Regions from separate parts of the Halomonas sp. MES3-P3E genome, predicted to be linked through region 3. Evidence: predicted binding sites of a transcription regulator. Region 3 holds the regulator's gene; each other region holds the start of a gene.
The links. Region 3 encodes sigma-54, which starts transcription at its own class of promoters, with help from an activator protein. Its sites were predicted from a motif close to TGGCACNNNNNTTGCTNT; they were not measured.
Positions count from the first base shown of each region.

Region 1: the regulator sigma-54 is predicted to act here: its motif matches at 1,629-1,646, upstream of CXF87_RS04575 (circularly permuted type 2 ATP-grasp protein).
Region 2: the regulator sigma-54 is predicted to act here: its motif matches at 1,650-1,667, upstream of CXF87_RS21210 (NCS1 family nucleobase:cation symporter-1).

Region 1 covers NZ_PJBT01000015.1:69,000-72,350, reverse strand. Annotated here, with positions in the region: gene CXF87_RS04580 (transglutaminase family protein) at 1-1,357, opposite strand, end outside; gene CXF87_RS04575 (circularly permuted type 2 ATP-grasp protein) at 1,733-3,214, shown strand; gene CXF87_RS04570 (alpha-E domain-containing protein) at 3,219-3,351, shown strand, end outside.
Region 2 covers NZ_PJBT01000193.1:110,618-113,968, forward strand. Annotated here, with positions in the region: gene CXF87_RS21205 (LysR family transcriptional regulator) at 1-18, shown strand, start outside; gene CXF87_RS21210 (NCS1 family nucleobase:cation symporter-1) at 77-1,594, opposite strand; gene CXF87_RS21215 (nitrilase-related carbon-nitrogen hydrolase) at 2,231-3,097, shown strand; gene hydA (dihydropyrimidinase) at 3,129-3,351, shown strand, end outside.
Region 3 covers NZ_PJBT01000021.1:152,669-156,019, reverse strand. Annotated here, with positions in the region: gene rapZ (RNase adapter RapZ) at 1-348, opposite strand, end outside; gene CXF87_RS07935 (PTS sugar transporter subunit IIA) at 460-930, opposite strand; gene hpf (ribosome hibernation-promoting factor, HPF/YfiA family) at 935-1,243, opposite strand; gene CXF87_RS07925 (RNA polymerase factor sigma-54) at 1,342-2,757, opposite strand; gene lptB (LPS export ABC transporter ATP-binding protein) at 2,881-3,351, opposite strand, start outside.

The DNA.
Region 1 (3,351 bases), on a different contig from region 3:
CATCTTCGTACGCCGGTATCCAGTAACGTTCGGCCACACCCAGCCGCTCGCTGAGTGCCTTGGTAAAGCGTTGCGCCATGGTGTTATCCACGTGCACTTTCGGGGCAGCCTCCAGGCAGGCCAACCACTGTGGGTCGCGCCATAGCGGCACGCCATCTTTACGCCAGTAGCAGGCCAGCGCCCAGCGGGGCAGCGGTTCGCCGGGGTACCACTTGCCCTGCTGCTGCTGAATGGCGCTGCCGGGGGCATAGGCGGCCTGAAGGCGCGTCAGTAGTACTTCGGCCCGCTCGCGCTTGTGCTCACCGAGCGCTTCGGTATTCCACTGCGGGCTTTCCATGTCGTCGACCGATACAAAGGTAGGTTCGCCACCCATGGTCAGGCGCACATCTTGCTGAAGAAGCTCGGCATCCACCTCGTCGCCGAGGTTGCAGATACGCTGCCACTGCTCATCGCTATACGGCTTGGTGACCCGTGGGTCTTCGTGAATACGCTCCACTTCCATGGTCACATCGAACGTGACTTCGCACTTATCCGAAAAACCGGTAATGGCCGCCGCGCTACCCGTGGTGGGGGTTGCGGCCAACGGGATATGGCCTTCGCCTGCAAACAGGCCCGAGGTTGGATCAAGGCCTACCCAGCCTGCACCAGGCAGAAACACTTCGGTCCAGGCGTGTAAATCGGTGAAATCTACTTCTGTACCGCTGGGTCCATCGAGTGCTTTGACATCGGATTTAAGCTGAATCAAATAGCCCGATACAAAGCGTGCCGCGAGGCCTAGATGGCGAAAAATCTGCACCAGCAACCAGGCGCTATCGCGGCACGAGCCACTGGCCAGGGACAGGGTCTCTTCACAGCTTTGTACGCCTGGCTCCAAGCGCACTAGGTAACCGATATCGTCTTGTAGGCGCTGGTTAAGCGCGACCAGGAAATCGACGGTGGTGGTCGGTTCGCGGGGCACGCCCTTGAGCCACTCCATTAAGCGCGGCCCGGACTCGGTGATTTCAAGATAGGGGCCCAGCTCCTGGCGCAGCGCTTCCGGGTAATCGAAGGGAATCTGTTGCGCAATGTCGTCCAGGAAGAAATCGAACGGATTAATCACCGTCATCGGGGCGATCAGCTCGACGGCGATGGTTAGCTCTTTACGCGGTTCTGGGAACACCACGCGGGCGTTGAAGTTGCCAAACGGGTCCTGTTGCCAATTTAAAAAGTGGTCTTCGCCGGAGAGCTTGAGCGAGTACGCCTCGATATGCGTGCGACAGTGGGGCGCCGGACGTAGCCGAATAACATGGGGTGATAGACGCACCGGGCGGTCAAAGTGGTAAGTCGTACGATGGTACAAGGCAACGCGAATGGTCATGGGCCACCCTCAAGAGAACCGTTATCAACCGGATAGTCGGCTGGGTTAGGGAATAACCGAACGTTTCGCAAGTATCGTTCCACTTTTACTTTTTTGCAGCCGCTATATTAAGTAAGGCGTTTAACTAAAGTGGAAATGGCGTTATGCACCAACTTGAAGCCAACTGGCCGCACCAAAAAAAAGCATAAAAGGGGTTTGTTGGGCGCTGATGCTCTGCCAAGTAATGTTTGAGTAGTGTTTAAGTAAGCGAACGTTGAAATATCGCAAAAGATGGTACGTATTTTGCTCTCAATTGTTTGATTGTTTTGCACGCGGCAGGCCTACACTGAGCATTGAGGAAGTTGCCGCTTCCACCCCAGCGCCAGGAGAGCGCCCATGAGCCAAGTGAATTGGAATAACTATGCGTGTCGTGATTTTTACGATGAGCTGATGGCCGCGCCCGGTCAGCCACGCGAGTCAGCGGGTGAATTGTGCAACATGTTGGCAAGATTTAGCGCAGAAGAGTTAGCAGAGCGGAAAACGGCGGCGGAGATCGCTATCCGTACCATGGGAATTACTTTCACCGTTTATTCAGAAGGGGCAATGATCGACCGTGCCTGGCCGTTTGATATTGTGCCGCGCATTATTCCCGCCAATGAGTGGCGTAAAACCGAGGCGGGGCTCAAGCAGCGCGTGCAGGCGCTAAACTTATTTATTGATGATCTCTACCACGACCAAAAGGTGATCAAGGATAAAGTGTTACCCGCTGAGGTATTGGCGCAGTCGGTTAATTTTCGCCCTCAGTGTGTGGGTATTAATCCCCCTCACGGCGTGTGGGCGCATGTTTGCGGGTCAGACCTAGTGCGCGATGGGGATGGCACGCTCTATGTGTTGGAAGATAACTTACGCATTCCTTCCGGCGTCTCTTACATGCTTGAAAATCGTAATGTCACTAAGCGAGTGCTGCCGGAGTTATTCGCCTCAGGCAAGATTTTGCCAGTTGATGATTACGTGGCTCAGCTTTACGACATGCTAGCGTCGATGTCGCCGCGCCCTGGCGATGACCCGCAAATTGTGGTGCTGACCCCAGGGATTTATAACTCTGCCTACTTCGAGCACGCCTATCTTGCCCAGCAAATGGGTGTTGAACTGGTGCAGGGAAGTGATCTGTTAGTGGATGACGATGATGTGGTGTATATGCGCACCGTCGAGGGCATGCGCCGCGTGGATGTTATTTACCGCCGTGTTGATGATGAGTTTCTAGACCCGGAAGCGTTTAATCCTGAATCTATGCTGGGTGTTGCGGGCCTGATGCGCGCTTGGCGGGCGGGTAAAGTCGCGCTGGCCAACGCGCCGGGCGCTGGGGTGGCGGATGACAAGGTGGTTTACGCTTTCGTCCCTGCGCTGATTCGTTATTACCTCGATCAGGAGCCGCTGTTGCCCAACGTGCCGAGCTACCTGTGCATGTTTGAAGACGACCGCCGCTATGTGCTCGACCACCTGGATGAATTGGTCGTCAAGCCCGCCAATGAGTCGGGCGGCTACGGCATGTTGATTGGCCCGCGCTCAACCAAAGAGACCCGCGATGAGTTTGCGCAGTTGATCAAGGCAAATCCCCGCAATTATATGGCCCAGCCCACCCTGGCGCTTTCGACTACGCCTACGCTAGCGAATGGGTTACCGCAGCCGCGCCATGTGGATTTACGCCCTTTCATACTCTCAGGGCCTGAAATTCATGTCACGACCGGTGGTTTGACGCGGGTGGCTTTGATAGAAGGATCGCTGGTGGTGAACTCTTCACAAGGCGGCGGCAGTAAAGATACCTGGATTGTAGAAACCGACGATAAGGCGGCAGCGGCCGCGGTGAAAGGAGCCTAACGCCATGCTGTCACGCGTTGCTGAGAATCTTTACTGGATGGCGCGTTATATTGAACGAGCGGAAGATACCGCGCGCCTATTGAGCGTTAACAGCCACCTTATGCTGGATTTGCCGGGACGCTTGCCGTTAGGTTGGG
Region 2 (3,351 bases), on a different contig from region 3:
TTAATTAAAAGTAGCTAATCTAAAAGCCAGGCTTCCGTGCCGAGCTTTAAACATAGCTATTGGCTACCACTACTGATTAACGCTGCTCGGTGACCTCGCTGGCCATTAACGGCGCAGGCCCTGCCTGTGGAGACGATGCCACTACTTGGCTGGCAGCGTAGTAAACAATCGCCCCTAGCGCCGACCCAGTGAACCAACCATAATCGTAGAACCAGTTCATCGTGCCTGTCACCAGTGAGATCAAGGTGAGCAGTACCGGCACCCCAAACGCGACAAAACCGGCCAGGTTCACCGCTGGATAGGCGTGGTTGTCCAGATAAAGGCTCGGCACGTCCAAGCGCTGTTTTTTGATCAAAAAGTAGTCGACCGCCATGATGCCCGCTATGGGGCCGAGCAGGCTGGAGTAACCGAGCAGCCAGTTGGAGTACATCTGCTCGAGTGACACGCCCGGAGGAATCACACCTGCCTTTTGCAGCAGATCGTACCCCATCAGCAAAACGCCCACCGCCCCGGTCATCAGTACACCGCGGGTCTGGTTAATCAGTTTGGGCGCAATATTCTGGAAATCATTGGTTGGCGAAACAATATTCGACGCTGTGTTGGTGGAAATCGTGGCAATGATGATCAGCAGCATCGCCATGACGACCCAAAAGGGGCTATCGATATAGCCAATCAAACGCACCGGATCGGCAACGGTCTGGCCCACCAGCGTCTCAGACGCCGCGGTTAATACCACACCGAGGGCGGCAAAGAAGAACATCGTCAGCGGCAGCCCGATGATTTGGCCAGCAATCTGGTCTTTTTGGCTTTTGGCAAAACGGCTGAAGTCAGGAATATTCAGTGACAGGGTGGCCCAAAACCCCACCATGGCGGTCAAGCCCGCAAAGAAATAACCATAAACGGAAGCTCCCTCAGGGCGCGAAGGCGGCTGCGCCAGCAGCTCGGTCATCGACATATTCGGCCATGCCCATATCATCAACCCAACACCTACTGCCAACAGCAGCGGTGCGGCCAAGGTTTCCAGCCACTTGATTGATTCTGCCCCGCGAATCACCACATACAGGTTCATGGCACCGAACACGAAAAAGCCAATCACTTCCCCCACGCCGCCAAGCGCAGCCCAAGCGGGAATCAACTCAGACAACAGCAAGTGAATCGCCAGCCCACCGAACATGGTCTGAATACCAAACCAGCCACAGCCGACTAATGCCCGCACCAGGCAAGGCACATTGGACCCTAAGATACCGAAGGAGGAACGTAAAACGACGGGAAAGGGAATGCCAAATTTAGTGCCAGGAAAAGCGTTTAAGGTAAGCGGAATCAACACGATGATATTCGCTAATAGAATGGCAAACAGTGCCTCGCCAACGCTCAAGCCAAAGTAGGCGGTCAATACGCCGCCCAGCGTATAGGTGGGAACACAAATCGACATCCCGACCCACAGCGCCGCAATGTTCCACTTGCTCCAGGTGCGCTCGCTGGCCTGGGTAGGCGCAATATCCTCGTTGAAGCGAGGACTATTGCGCACATCCTCACCGACTTGAAGTTCAATCAACCCCTCTCTGTCGATCATCTGGGTTCTTGAGCCAGTCATTTTATTCTCCTCAGCAGCGATATTGCCGATCGCATTCACGGGTTCAGCTCTTGTTACAGCAATAAACATGCCTAAAAACAAAGCATGGCCGTTAACTTATTGAACCAAAAGCTGACTTAAATGGCAGACAGACAATCACTCCCCATTGAATTGTTATTGTTTTAATCAACACACACTAACTCCCCTAAAAAACATAGCTGGTTAAAAAAATAGCGCACCAAAAAGAAACGTTAAATTTCAGATAAACCATGAATAAATATACTAAGCGATTGATTTATAAAATAATAAATAAATCACCATTCATGTGCACGCATTCACCAAATGAGTAAAAGCAATGATAAAAAGCAATAATCCCATATAAAATCAATTAGTTAATAAAAACGAATACCCACAGTAAAAAAACCTTGAAAAGCGACTGCATAAGGGACTATGTTCAAAAAGCTGTCAAATATGACAACTTTACTCATAACAATAATCCGTCGGCATTTAGTCGATATCACTACACGCCAAGCAACCCACGCTAATGGCTCATCCATAGCGGCTCACAAACATTAGCAATACCTGATTACTGCGGACCGTTACTCACCACTAAAAACGAGCCAGCGGTTGGCGCGTAGGATACGAGAGGGCTTTTGTATGCAGAAAATGAAAATCGGCCTGATTCAAATGGGCCTAAAAACCAGTACAGATTTGGAACCGGCGGCGATTCGCGATGCCATGAACGAGGCGCACCTGCCGATGATTCAGCAAGCGGCTGAGCAAGGTGTGCAAGTACTGTGTTTCCAAGAAGTGTTCAACCAACCCTATTTTTGCCCCAGCCAGGATGGCAAATGGTACGCCGCCGCCGAGCGGGTGCCGGAAGGCCCCACCTGCCAAATGATGCAGAAGCTCGCGGCTGAGCACCGCATGGTCATTATCGTGCCCATCTTTGAGGAGACCGAGACCGGCGTTTACTACAACACGGCAGCGGTATTCGACGCCGACGGTAGCTATCTAGGCAAATACCACAAGACACACATTCCCCAAGTCGCTGGCTTTTGGGAAAAATTCTTCTTTAAGCCGGGCCAATCCAACTGGCCGGTGTTCGATACCGCCTACGGCAAGATCGGCGTGTACATCTGCTATGACCGCCACTTCCCTGAAGGCTGGCGAGCACTGGCCCTTAACGGTGCCGAAGTGATCTTCAACCCCTCCGCGACTGTGGCCGGGCTATCCCAATATTTATGGGAGCTTGAACAACCCGCCTCGGCCGCCGCTAACGGCTGCTTCATCGCTGCCATCAACCGCGTAGGCAGCGAAGCGCCTTGGAATATCGGCGACTTTTACGGCTCCAGCTACATCGTTAACCCACGCGGCAAGATCGAAGCCCAGGCCAGCGAAACGGAAGACGAGCTGCTGGTACACGAGATCGATTTAGACATGGTGCGCGAGGTGCGCAACAACTGGCAGTTCTTCCGTGACCGCCGCCCGGAAACCTATACCCGCTTAACCGACGGCGAATAAGCCCCTCAGTCAATTACCCCAGGAGCGAACCATGAGTTTATTGATCAAGGGCGGCACCGTCGTCACCCACGCCGACACCTACCGCGCTGACGTGCTCTGCGTCGATGGAAAAATCCACGCCATTGGCACTGACTTAGAAGTACCCGAGGGCTGCGAGACGGTGGATGCCAGCAACCAGTTGGTAATGCCCGGCGGTATCGATCCCCACACCCATATGCAGATGCCCTTCATGGGCGCGGTGGCCAGCGAAGATT
Region 3 (3,351 bases):
AAGCGTCATTTCGCTATCGCGCGTCAGCGGGTGCCGCCGCCGTGTTGCGGAGTAACGCTCAAGTAGGATGCGCGCATCAGTGGTCAGATAGATCACTTGAAAATCAATTTTACGTTGCCGCAAATCCTCTAATAAAGAGGGCAGTCGTGCCAGGGCGCCAGGCAAGTTACGGGCATCAATACTGACCGCCAAATGGGCGCGGTCGCCCTGGTCGCGTAATTCGTCCACCAACGACCCCAGCAACATGGCAGGGAGGTTATCAATCGCATAGTAGCCAAGATCTTCAAGCGCTTGTAAGGCGATAGATTTACCTGACCCGGAGCGGCCGCTAATGATCACCAGTTGCATAGAGTCTCGCTTTGCTTAGATCAAGCTGCATTGGGGGTGGTGGGCGAAGCATCAACTTAGCGTGTAAAATACCATTAGTTGGCTTTCACAACTTAAATTGGCGTTAACGACTTAGGACGTTGAATGCTCACGCATTTTGGCGGTAATAAGCTCAAGCAGCTCGCGCTGACTGCCTGCCTTGCGCAGCTGGTGGCGAGTATCCGCATCATTCATGATGGTCGCTACCTGGCCGAGTAGGGATAGGTGCGTGTCGTCTGCCTCTTCGGGTACAAGTAGGACAAACACCAGATCAACTGGGTCGCCATCAATGGCGTCGAAATCAATCGCTTCTGACAGTTTTAAAAAACCAGCGATAGGCGCCGAACAGTGCGGGCTGCGTGCGTGTGGGATAGCCACGCCATTGCCGATACCGGTGCTGCCTAAGCGTTCTCGACCGATTAACCGGCTAAACACTTCTTGGCTGTCCAGGCTGGGCGTATTTTGTGCGATAAAGGTGCTGAAAAATTCCAGCACCCTTTTTTTGCTGCCCCCGGGGACGTCAAAGAGAACTCGTTCCGGGGGGAGTATGGTTTCCAACGTCATTGAATTAACGCACGCCTGCGCCTTGGGCGCGAGCTTGTGCTTTTTCCTTATGTTTAACGAGTTGCCGATCAATTTTGTCCGCTAATGCGTCAATAGCGGCGTACATATCACTGTCTAGGGCTTCCGCATGTAAATCAGCACCTGCTGCGTGCAGCGTACAGGCGGCCTGCTGGCGCTCTTTCTCCACAGATAAGGTGACTTGCACCGTGGTTATGTTGTCGTAATGGCGCTCTACACGTTCAAGCTTTTCGTTGACATAGTCACGCAAGGCGTCAGTCAGTTCTACGTGATGACCAGTGATATTAACTTGCATTGACGTACTCCTTATCCATCGGACTGTACTTCGATTGTAACCCTTTTTGCCGCGTTGCAAAGCCCTTGTCGAGAGTTTCCCTAAAACGTTGATTTGTGCTAGCGCAAACGACGTCGCTCGCTAGAGGAGGGAATGCCCATGGCTTCACGGTATTTAGCCACCGTTCGACGCGCTACTTGAATTCCCCCCTCCCCTAATAGCGTGACTAAGCGGCTATCAGAAAGCGGCTTGCCTGGCGGCTCCTCTTGAACCAATTTCTTCAGCCGAGCGCGGATAGCGGTGCTTGAATGGCTGTCACCATCCTGGCCGCTGACTTGGCTTGAGAAAAAGTATTTGAGTTCAAATACGCCGCGAGGCGTATGAATAAATTTCTGAGTGGTTACCCGGGAAATAGTCGATTCGTGCATTTCCACGGCCTCGGCGATATCGGCCAATATGAGCGGCTTCATGGCTTCTTCGCCGTGTTCTAAAAAGCCAATTTGCCGGGTGATAATCTCGCGGCCAACGCGCAGTAGCGTATCGTTGCGGCTAGAGAGGCTCTTGATCAGCCAGCGTGCTTCCTGCAGGTGTTCTTTTAAAAACTGATTGTCCTGACTTTTATCCGCACGCTTTATTAAGCTTGCGTAGTCGGGCTGAATGCGAAGCCTTGGCAATGCCTCAGGATTGAGCTCTAAGTGCCAGCCTTCGTGGTCATGGCGTACGACCAGGTCGGGCGTTACATAACTATCATCGGTATCGCCATAGGCGCTGCCTGGGCGTGGATCAAGGCTACGAATGAGGAGAATGACATCAGCCAGCTGGTTATCATCGAGTCCCAGACGGCGTTTAAGTAAGCGCATGTCATCTTTGCCTAGTGCTTCCAGAAACTGCCGTACTAAGCGGCGGGCAGGAACCAGCAACGGCGTATCTTCGGGAAGAATGGCCAGCTGCAGCATCAGGCACTCACGCAGGTCGCGGGCGAATATCCCTGTTGGCTCAAATTGCTGAAGCTTAAGCAGAATAGTTTCTACTTCGCGCTGGCTAAGCCCATCGACACCTTGGGCGCGAAGCCCTTCACGGATATCGTTGAGCGGCTGAGTTAAATAGCCATTAGCATCTAGCGCGTCGATAAGACTTTCTGCGACAAGTTGCTCTCGCGCGCCAAAATCAGTCATGGCGAGCTGCCACAGCAAGTGCCCATGAAGACTCTGGCCAGCCGCTTGGCGCTCAAAATCAGGTCCTTCGCTGCTGGAGCCACCGTGACTGCCTATATCTTGGTAGGTGTCAGACCAATCACTATCTACCGAGAGCTCGGTGGGAATGCTCTCTGACCACTCTTCCTCTTTGGGCTCGCTGGCAGCCTGTTCGCCAAATTCATCCTCTTGTTCCAGCATGGGGTTGGCATCTAGGGCCTGCTGAATTTCTTGACGTAAGTCCAGCGTTGATAGCTGTAACAGAGCAATGGCCTGCTGCAGCTGAGGTGTCATGGTCAGCTGTGTGCCCATGCGCAGTTGAAGAGAAGCTTTCATGACCATCTGAGAACCACTCGTTAATCAGAATGCTCCACCCTAGTGTGAGTAGGTCTCCGGTGCAAGTGCAATAAGCATGCCATTGGTAGTAAAGTTGTTGTAGAGCGCTAATTAGAAGTGAAAAATAAGCTAGAGGCGGAAATCAGCGCCTAGATAAACCTCCCTCACTTTCTGGTTAGTGAGTATCGAGGCTGGAGAGCCGCTGGCGATGATTTGACCATCGCCCACGATGTAGGCGATATCACAAATATCCAGGGTTTCGCGAACGTTGTGGTCGGTGATCAGTACGCCGATGTGGCGCTGCTTTAATGCCCGAATAATGGTTTTGATCTCGCCCACCGAAATGGGGTCTACGCCAGCAAAGGGCTCGTCCAGCAGAATGAATGCGGGTTCTGTCGCCAGTGAGCGAGCAATCTCCACACGCCTGCGTTCACCGCCTGAAAGGCTCATGCCCAGGTTGTCGCGAATATGGGTAATGTGAAAATCTTCAAGTAGCGCTTCCAGGCGCTGCTCGCGGTCGCTACGGCTGAGTTCTTTGCGTGTTTCGAGTATCGCCATAATATTATCGGCAACCGATAATTTACGAAAAATAGACGCTTC